DNA from 3 places in the Paenibacillus sp. FSL L8-0641 genome. Region 3 is predicted to be linked to each of the others. Evidence: riboswitches for the same ligand, from Rfam matches in the RefSeq annotation. Region 3 holds a riboswitch; each other region holds the start of a gene.
The links. A riboswitch is a leader RNA that binds a small molecule or an ion and turns the genes downstream of it on or off. The one in region 3 is predicted to bind cobalamin.

Region 1 (3,282 bases), 3.8 Mb from region 3:
TGCGATGGGAATGGTGCATTTTGCTCCCGTGGCAGATGCGTCATGGGTGAGTGTTGCGCAGCCATTTTATTTTGGTAAGCCAGAGTTTAGCATTATGGCAGTTTGTACGATGATTATCGTCAATATTGTCAGCATGGTCGAGTCTACGGGTGTTTATCTGGCAGTAGGCAAGGCGATTGATCAAAAGGTAGAGCAAAAGCAGATCGTCAATGGACTCCGTTCGGAAGGACTTGCGATTATGCTTGGGGGTATTTTTAACGCGTTTCCTTATACAGCCTTCTCGCAAAATGTGGGTCTGATCTCGCTCACACGCGTCAAATCACGGAACGTTATTTTTGCTGCGGGCGGTATCATGGTTGTTCTCGGTTTGCTGCCTAAGCTGGCTGCTTTAACGACAGTGATTCCTAACGCTGTGCTGGGCGGGGCGATGATCGTCATGTTTGGCTCGGTCGCTGCATCAGGCATGTCTATTTTGTCAGAAGTGGATCTGCGAAAGGAAAGCAATCTGCTGATCGCAGCATGCAGTATTGCTGTGGGCCTAGGTTCTGCCGTTCTGCCACAAATGTTCGACCAGCTGCCGAGCTTTGCCAAAATGTTGTTGCAAAATGGTATTGTTTCGGGCTCGATTACAGCGATTGTCTTGAACATCGTTTTGACGAGAAAACAAGGGGAATCGGTCAAAAGCGTGACGGTTCAGGAGGTTCCACAGGAGGTTTGATGATTAGAAATAAATAAAGATAGCCGGAGAGAGGACGTATGCCTCTTTTCCGGCTGTTTGGCATGGGGTTATCCAGATAGTAGATCCCCTTGCTGTCTGGGGATATATAGATAAACTGCGGAATGAAATGGGTAGCTCTAATTTGGTGCGTTTTCCAGTTTACTTACTAGAAGAATTTGCTAGAGCAGCGGGCGATATCATGGTATAATTTACCTTATGGATTTTGAATAGTGGTGGATGTTTTCGGACCACGGTGCAGCTTCCCGAAAGGGGGTGAAGCCGATGGTCAACCTTGTGTCGTGCTACGATGTGTTGCGTTGGATGGTTACGTTACTAAGCCTGGCGTTTAGTATTCGTAAACTTTATCGCTGGCTACGTCGAAAATTTCGGAACAAGCGAAAACCCACCGCGTAATTAGGTTGGCCCCTAACGGTGGGTTTCGTTTGCATTGACATTTAGTTATGCAGCGCGCCGTGGTGGTGATCCACAGCCTTTCAAGTCCTAAGAGTCTTTGCCGTTGGCGCGGCGAAGACTCTTTTTAGTATACGGACACGGTGGTTTACTCTATACCTAATTTTAACACTTCAATTGCGTGCACGCAATTGGAGGTTATGTCTTGTTTCTACCTTATCGTTCAAATTTAAATTATTGTGCAGCCTTTATTGACAAGCCTGTGACAACAAAATAAGATCGTAATGAAAAGAAATAAAGGAAGAAAACAGGTGTGAGCCGGACAACTCTATGTATGGGGTTTCGTAGAGACGATGTACATAGTTGTTGAGCATGTTCACTTAAAAGGGAAGTTCGGTTGATTCCGACACGGGCCCGCCACTGTATACAGGCATCAGCAGGATACTGCTGGAGCTTTCAGAACAGCCACTGGAATTGTGAAGAACCGGGAAGGCCTGAAAGATACGCCTGGAGTCAGGAGACCTGCCTGTTTTGACATCACTGTCAGACCCACGGGATGCTGGGGAGGTGGTTAGGCGTGCTGCATACGGAATGTCTGAAACCGATCTGATCCCTTCTATGTTTTTGGAGTTGGCTTCGAGGTGAGTTCTGACATTTTATATTGAAGGCATTTCTGACTGCTAATTAAGTGGTCTGGAATGCTTTTTTCGCGTTTTGCGTTAGGTTTATGCGATTTTACAAGATAGAGGGGGATTCATCGAATGATAAGCAGTCGTAGTAGGCGTTCATGGTTGATATGTACAGGAGTGATGCTGCTGCTGGCAGTTATGGCTCTTTCGGGATGTGCCAGCAATAGGACGTCGGATAGCTCCGGCAAGGGTGAAAACGCGTCAGCACAACAAACAGCGACAGATAAAAAGCTGGTAATGGCGTATACATGGAAACCGTCAGGCGTTGACCCGCATGGAGATAATAGCTGGGATGTGATGCGATCCGGTGCAGGTGAGACACTGGTACGTTTGAATGAAAAGCTGGAGCCTGTGGCTTGGCTGGCAAAGGAGTGGAAGCAGGATAGCCCTACAGTTTGGACGTTCAGCTTGCAGGATAAAGTCACTTTTCATAATGGAAAAAGTATGGGTGCAGCAAGTGTAAAAGCGTCTTTGTTACGCTCTATTGAGAAAAGCCATCTGGCGAAGGATTTACTGAATGTGAAGTCCATTGATGTAAGCGGCCCGCTGGCCTTGAAGATCACGACAAACCAGCCGAATGCGGCGTTGGTGTCTAATCTAGCTGATCCATCGACGATTGTACTGGATGTGGCATCGATGAAAGATGAACAGAGTTACCCAGCGATGACAGGCGCCTTTAAAATCAAAGCGTTCAACAAGGACCAATCGTTGGTCGTGGAGCGTTATGACGGATATTGGGGCGAGAAGGCACGACTGGCTGAAGCGACGATGAAGTTCATTACGGACGGGAATTCGCGCCTGATGGCGCTGCAATCCGGCGAGGTGGACGTAGCGACGGATATTCCGGTTGATAACGCAGAGGTACTGAAAAAGAACGGCAAGCTGCAAGTGCTGTCAGCTCCGTCCTTGCGCACCCATATGATCGTGTACAATATGGAATCGCCAGTATTCAAGGATGTGGCGAACCGTAAGGTGGTGGACAGCCTGATTCCACGCGCATCGATTGTGAGCGCCGTCATGAGGGACTTCGGTACGGAGGCAAGCAGCCCGTTCCCGAGCATTCTTCCCTTCGGTAAAGTTGAGCGTAAAGCGCTGGACGGAACGGCAGAGCAACTGTTGACGAAGGATGGCTGGCAGAAGGACGCCCAAGGGACATGGACTAAGCAAGGCAAGCCGTTCGAGGTTACGCTGCTGACTTTCCCTCAGCGTCCGGAGCTCTCTGTTATGGCTGAGGTCATCCAAAGCCAATTGCTGAAAGAGGGAATCCAGGTCAAGATTCGCAAGGTGGAAAATATCGACGAGGCGTTGACCAAAAACGATTGGGATTTTGCTATGTACAGTATGCTTACTGCTCATACAGGAGAGCCGCAATATTTTATGGACATGTTTTATTCTTCGAAAAGCGAAGCCAATGTAAGCCGTTATAGTTCCAAACCGCTAGAGAGTATTCTGAACAGCTTGAAG
Region 2 (3,282 bases), 3.6 Mb from region 3:
AGGGAAGGTGACTGCACAGTCCATTGTGGAAGAAGGGATTGATCGAGTCGTGTTTCCAACCGAAGAACGCATGGGCGCGATGATGGTGGAGCTGGGCAAATATTTTGAACATAACGATTCGGTGCATGGCTGTGGTCTGAAGATCGTGAATGGTCATTGAAATGAGTTATAAAATGATAGTGCTGTAAGCAGAAAATGAACTTATATTTACTAATCCAGAGTAAAATAAAGATAAGGGCCTACGAGGTCTTTATCTTTTTTTGTTGGACATGCATCGATAAAGTTTTTTGTTATAGCGAAAATATTTGTCTAATATAATGAATAAGTTTCGATGCATGATACTTGAGGACAGGAGCTGAGACGTTAATGAATTCTATTTGCGTATTTGCCGGGTCCAGACCTGGACATTCATCGGTATATGTTGAGGCGGCAGGCAAGCTGGGGGAAGCCATGGCTCGCCATCATATCCGTCTGATCTATGGTGGCTCTAGCAGGGGGTTGATGGGAGAGGTGGCGGATGGACTGCTGGCGGGTGACGGTCAGGTCACCGGTATTATGCCCACCCTGTTATTCGATGCAGAGATCGTACATCGGGGAGTTACCGAGTTTATTGAGGTAGCAAGCATGCATGAGCGTAAAGCGGCAATGAGCGAGATGGCCGATGCTTTTATTGCCCTTCCGGGTGGTTTGGGAACCTTTGAGGAGCTGTTCGAGGTATTGTGCTGGGCGCAAATTGGCATTCATCGCAAGCCTATTGGGCTGCTGAATGTAAATGGATATTTTGACCCGTTGATAGAAATGGTACGTCATAGCGTTCAGGAAGGGTTTACCGGAGCTGATCATCCAGCGCTACTGAGTATCTCTGCGGACCCGGACGAATTGCTACATATGTTAAAAAAGAAAGCAGAGAACTTAAAATAAAGCGTTTTTCGTGCTTGCACAACTGATTGAGGCAAGGTTATGATAAGACCCATAATCAAATAGCGGACAGACAAGGTGCCTTTGCGGTTGAGCAAAGGGTAACAGGGAATCGGGTGCAAATCCCGAGCGGTCCCGCCACTGTAAGGAAGAGGATTTTTTTAATTGGTCACTCGTGAAAAACGGGGAAGACGAAAGAATCCGTTGATGCCAAGCCAGGAGACCTACCTTGATCTGTATGCACCGTTAACCTTCGCGGAGAGGATGGGTGTACGAAATCAGGAAATCAGGCACACGTTGCTTTTTCCATGTTGGCTAGAGGTTTGCGTGGATATGAACGTGCAGCAGCGTTTGAAGCGTAAACAGACAGATGGAAAACAACGGCAGGCTGGAGGAAGACAAATCGTGTCTTCTTACGCTGTTTGTTCGTCTGATGAGAGATACGTACATAGAAACCCCATCCGGGTAGGATGGGGCTTTTTTGAGTTACAGGATGTCCAAAAATCATTGGAATAGATAGCATAGCTGCCCTGAAAAGGATGAATAGGAGGAGCACGATGAGCCCATTAGGAAAATTGCTGGTGATTGGATTTGGACCAGGAGATATGGAACATATCACAAAACGGGCGCTGGATGCGCTGGCCGAAAGTGAGGTCATTATCGGCTACAATACCTACGTTGATTTGATCCGTCCGTTGTTGAACGGACAGGAGATTGTACGCACAGGGATGACAGAGGAAGTGAGCCGTGCGCAGGAGGCGGTTCGCCAAGCAGAGATGGGCAAGAAGGTAGCTGTCATTTCCAGTGGAGATGCAGGAGTCTATGGTATGGCAGGGCTGGTGTACGAAGTGCTGATGCAAAAAGGCTGGCGACGCGAGGGCGGGGTTGAGGTAGAAGTCGTACCGGGGATCTCGGCTATTCAGTCCTGTGCTTCACTGTTGGGGGCGCCAGTGATGCATGATGCGTGCACGATTAGTCTGAGTGATCATCTGACCCCGTGGGAAACGATCGTAAAGCGTGTAGAAGCTGCGGCTTCGGCTGATTTTGTGATTGCATTATACAACCCGCGCAGTGGTCGGCGTACCCGCCAGATTGTGGAGACGCAGTCCATTTTGCTTCGTTACCGCGATCCGCAAACTCCGGTTGGGCTAGTGAAGAGCGCTTATCGTGAACGTCAGCAAGTTATTGTAACGACGCTGGAAGATATGCTGAACCATGACATCGGGATGCTGACGACTGTAATCATCGGCAATTCCTCGACGACGGTGTATGACGGTTTGATCGTGACTCCGCGCGGATATCAGCGCAAATACACGCTGGATGCGACCGAGCAGGCGCTCAAGCCACATCAGCGGCTCCGCACGGAAGCGGAGCCGTGGTCGCTGGGCGCGCAAGAGGATACACCGCAGGCAGGCGCAGCCCCCACTACGCCCGCTGGACCCTCCGCGAGCGGCGCTGCGGTTGCCACGCAGGCACGCCCGCAAGCGATGGCTGCCGTGCAGGCAACGACTGCTGTGCAAACCGGCGTAGCCCCGGCATCGCTGGCGGCAGAGGCGCTAAGCCGCCTCGCTATCGGCGGTAAGCTGCCTGGCGAAGCCAACGCTCGCTGGAGCGGGCAAGCGCCTGCCGCCAAGAGCACCGCCGGAACGTCAGCGGTGGCCGGAGCAGGGGCCGCGGCCGGGATGGCGACAGGCGGCTTTGGCAAGCCTGCGCTATTTGAGGTGGGCGTTTCCCCGGGTGTGGGAAACAAGAAGTTCACCGCTCGTCAGATGGCGCTGCTCGCCGAGGTAGCGGGTGATGATGGCGAGCTGGAATACACGCCGGATCATCAGATCGTGCTGCGCGTGCCGTGTGCAGACCCCGAGGAACTGGTCGGGCGGCTGCGGGATGAACGATTCATTGTCATGCCGATTGGCGATGTGTTTAAGGTAAAGGCGTGCGACTTCTGCAATATGGAGAAGGATGACGCTGTGCCTGTGGCTGAGCATTTACAGGTTGTACTTGGCGGATTACAGGCACCCAAGGAAACGAGCATTGCTTTGAACGGATGCGGTATGGCCTGCTATGGAGCCGTACTGGAGGATATCGGAATCGTCTATCGCAAGGGTGGGTACGATCTCTTCCTCGGTGGCAAAAAATTCGGCCGCAATGCTCATGCCGCTCAGCCTGTAGCGGAAGGAATTCCGGGTGATCAGATTACGGACATCGTGGAGCATGTCATCGCTGAATATAAGGAAAAAGGACATCCGAATGAGCGCTTTCATAAATTTTTTAAGCGTGTAGGTGTCGTTGCGGGGTTCCGGCATGAAGATGCACCAGTAACGGTAGAAGTGAATGCGGTTTGTGGTGATTAATGGACTGAAG
Region 3 (3,282 bases):
GCTCCCAGAAAGGATTGCATCACCACACCCGACAAAATGAGACTTTGTGTCGGAATTTTCCCACCTTCCCGTGCCAACGTCAGCACCATCCACAGCGTAAGCATTCCGGTCGTAAATGCCACTAGCGGCAGCGTCCATATGCCAACAAATGAAAATTGAAGGCCCCAATAAATCAGTACTGCCGCTCCTACCGAAGCCCCCGAGGATACCCCCAGTGTATACGGATCAGCCAAAGGATTACGCAGCACACCCTGAAATCCGGCTCCCGCCAGCGCCAGCGCTGCTCCTACCAACATTCCCAGTAACACTCGTGGCAATCTGACCTTCAAAATAATCTGCTCCGAGGATGTATTCCAATCCGGTGTAAACGTATCGCCTAACCACGGTAGGTGGTTAACCAGAATGCCCGTGATTTGGCTGACCGGAAGCTTGGCCGAGCCGATGCCAAGACAGAGCAGCAGCGTCAGCAACAGCAGGACAAGACCTGTCCCTCCAAAGCCGATCAGTTTACGGTTCATTTGAAAATTTCAGGATACACGCCCTTGGCCACTTCCTTGAGACCTTCCGTTACGCGTGGACCCGGACGACTGATCAAATTATCATCCACGGCAAATACCCGGTTGTGGCGAACAGCCGATATTTGATCCCATCCACTGCGAGCTTTAATGATATCACCGAGCGTCTGGCCCGTTTTGTCGTCCTTGACACTTTTGCTGTACAAAATCACGTCAGGGTTCGCAGCAATAATATTTTCCTCACTGATTTGGTACCACCCCTTCTGCGTGGCACCTACATTTTCGCCGCCCGCCAACGTAATCAGCTCGTCCATAAACTCGCCTTTACCCACTGTCCAGCCTGGTGAAAACTCGACGTATACCCGCAGCTTCTGCCCTTTACCGATATTTTTAATTCCTTCTTTTACTTCTGCTACATCTGCTCTCATCTTGTCAGTCACCGCTCTTGCTTCTCTCTGATGATCGGTGATTTTCCCATACAATTCGATGTTAGCCATGACATCTTCCACTGTCTTCGGTTCCGTTTTAAAAATCATAATTCCCATGTCGCGCAGCTTGGTCGTAGCCTGTTCACTAAGTGATATCCCTGCAAAAACGACTTCCGGGTTCGCAGCAATGATCGCCTCTTCGTTCGGTTTCATAATACCGCCCACTTTAGGCTTTTTCGTAGCTGCTTCCGGGTAATCAGAGTAGTCGGAGACGCCGACAATTTCCTTATCCAGCCCAATGGCGAACAACGCCTCGGTTTCTGCCGGGGAGACGGAAACGATTTTATCCGGCGCTTTTTTGAATGTAAATTCCTGTCCTGTTGCATCTTTAACTGTGAGCGGGTAAACCGTTTTGCCCGGAGGCTCTTGTGCGTTTACTGCCTGTCCCGGCTGCTGTGAAGAAGCCTGACCCTCTTTATTTTCTGCATTTTTTCCATTAGCGCCACATGCACTCAGCACAACTGCCAAAATCAGAGCCAATAGACCTGTTGTCCACACCTTTATTTTTTTTCCTGCCATGATTTGCACCCCTTCATAAATAAATCGTTAAGAGCGTTACTTGAACATCATCAGATATCTTCTAAATCTAGCCTTCTTTTCCTATCAAAAACCCCCGCATCCTCATATCAGGACACAGGGGTCACGTTAGCGCAGATCGTGCGCAGGCGGCAGCTTCTTTCCGCATGGACAGTCACTGCGAACACGTCATCCTTTCCTCGAAGGATTATGGTGACAGGCGGACGGGCAGGTATCCTGACTTATGGTAAAATACATGTCCTGAAATTCTTTCATATGCTTAGTAACATATAAAGAGGACTAACGGGCATGTTTCCATTTACAGTGGCGGGACCGCGCCGGATTCACACCGACTTCCCTTTTAACAGCGCAGGGAGGGAAACCATAGTTTCATCACGCTGCGCCGACCTCGTCTGCTGGATATTTGATGTAGTGGTAGTCAAGCCGTTCTTTTACTTGATGATTATAGGTTAAAATGAGGCGGCTTACAACCCAAACAGCCTCTTTATCCGCTGGTGTCTAACCTAATGAGGAAGCATTTCCGCTATGTAATTGTGCGGTCCTGCCAGCCTCAATTGAATCCTTAATGCTTCTCCCGGCTTCGGATTCAGACTCCAAAAATCATGGCCCGGTATCAGCATGCAAGCTAGCTGACGAATTACGCCACCATGCGTAACGACCAAAACAGAGGGCGACGTAGCAGTCAAATCCATGGGTTGAACTTCCATAGCAACACGCCATTCATACAGAGAGTCAAGAAATTTGCGCAGACGATTTACAAAATCTGTCCAAGACTCTCCACCAGGTGGGGTGATCCGTTGCGGCTCATCAATCCAAGCCCGATACAACGACACATCCTTGAGCATGTCATACGTTTTTCCATCCCACTCGCCAAAATGAAGCTCTCGCAGACATGGTTCCATCATAGGAGGCATAGTAGATAGGGAACGCCCAGACGTCAACTCTGATTCCGGCACAATGATCTGCAAGGTCTGGCGACATCGCATTAAGTCGCTGCAATAGATTCGAGCAAAGGACTGACCTTGCAATTTTTCCTGCAAAGGCTTTAATTCCTGCTCTGCCCCCGGTAGCAAACCTAAGTCGGAGTGTCCCAGATATCGACGTTCCTTGTTCCATAAGGTTGTGCCGTGACGAACTAACACGAGCTCCATATCCCAATGCAGATCTTCTTTAGCATCATACGGCACCTTATCCTCCTGTGAGTTCGGTCTTTGTGCGTATTCTACTGTCCTTTTTGCTGCTATATCTTGTTTCAAGAAATGTCACTTCCTGCTCGATCATTATTCAGTGTGTCACTCCTCACCCTCACCGCACCCATCCCAAGGCAAAACAACCTGCGGCTCCTAACAAACACAATCCTACAAACATACTGGACACGGCGAACATCAGCTGGATCGTATGCCGTATATCTTTCGACTCTAGCGGTCGTATCCAATCCCCCATGTATGCACGAAAGGAGCGCACGCCATGATACACATTATATCCTCCAAGACGAATCCCCAATGCACCAGCAACAGCCGATTCCGGGAAGCCACTGTTCGGACTTGGGTGCAGACGAGCGTCTCGCTTGACTGTGCGCCAGCTTCTTGCAGCATCTCGTTTGTACATCCACGCCGCTATCACAAGCATTGCCGCTGTCAGGCGTGCTGGAATGTAGTTAGCCACATCATCTAGACGTGCTGAAGCCCAGCCTAAATGCAGATACTTTTCATTTTTGTAGCCAACCATGGAATCGAGCGTAT

Region 1: another riboswitch for cobalamin. It lies ahead of MKY16_RS24315 (ABC transporter substrate-binding protein); the one in region 3 lies ahead of MKY16_RS07040 (ABC transporter substrate-binding protein).
Region 2: another riboswitch for cobalamin. It lies ahead of cobJ (precorrin-3B C(17)-methyltransferase); the one in region 3 lies ahead of MKY16_RS07040 (ABC transporter substrate-binding protein).

Annotation. Positions count from the first base shown of each region.
Region 1 is NZ_JBBOUW010000001.1:5,384,172-5,387,453, reverse strand. It holds gene MKY16_RS24320 (nucleobase:cation symporter-2 family protein) at 1-718, shown strand, start outside; cobalamin riboswitch at 1,476-1,673, shown strand; gene MKY16_RS24315 (ABC transporter substrate-binding protein) at 1,891-3,282, shown strand, end outside.
Region 2 is NZ_JBBOUW010000001.1:5,144,788-5,148,069, reverse strand. It holds gene MKY16_RS23230 (uroporphyrinogen-III synthase) at 1-160, shown strand, start outside; gene MKY16_RS23225 (LOG family protein) at 367-921, shown strand; cobalamin riboswitch at 979-1,164, shown strand; gene cobJ (precorrin-3B C(17)-methyltransferase) at 1,476-3,272, shown strand.
Region 3 is NZ_JBBOUW010000001.1:1,575,531-1,578,812, reverse strand. It holds gene MKY16_RS07045 (FecCD family ABC transporter permease) at 1-518, opposite strand, end outside; gene MKY16_RS07040 (ABC transporter substrate-binding protein) at 515-1,522, opposite strand; cobalamin riboswitch at 1,730-1,921, opposite strand; gene MKY16_RS07035 (histidine phosphatase family protein) at 2,044-2,796, opposite strand; gene cbiB (adenosylcobinamide-phosphate synthase CbiB) at 2,846-3,282, opposite strand, start outside.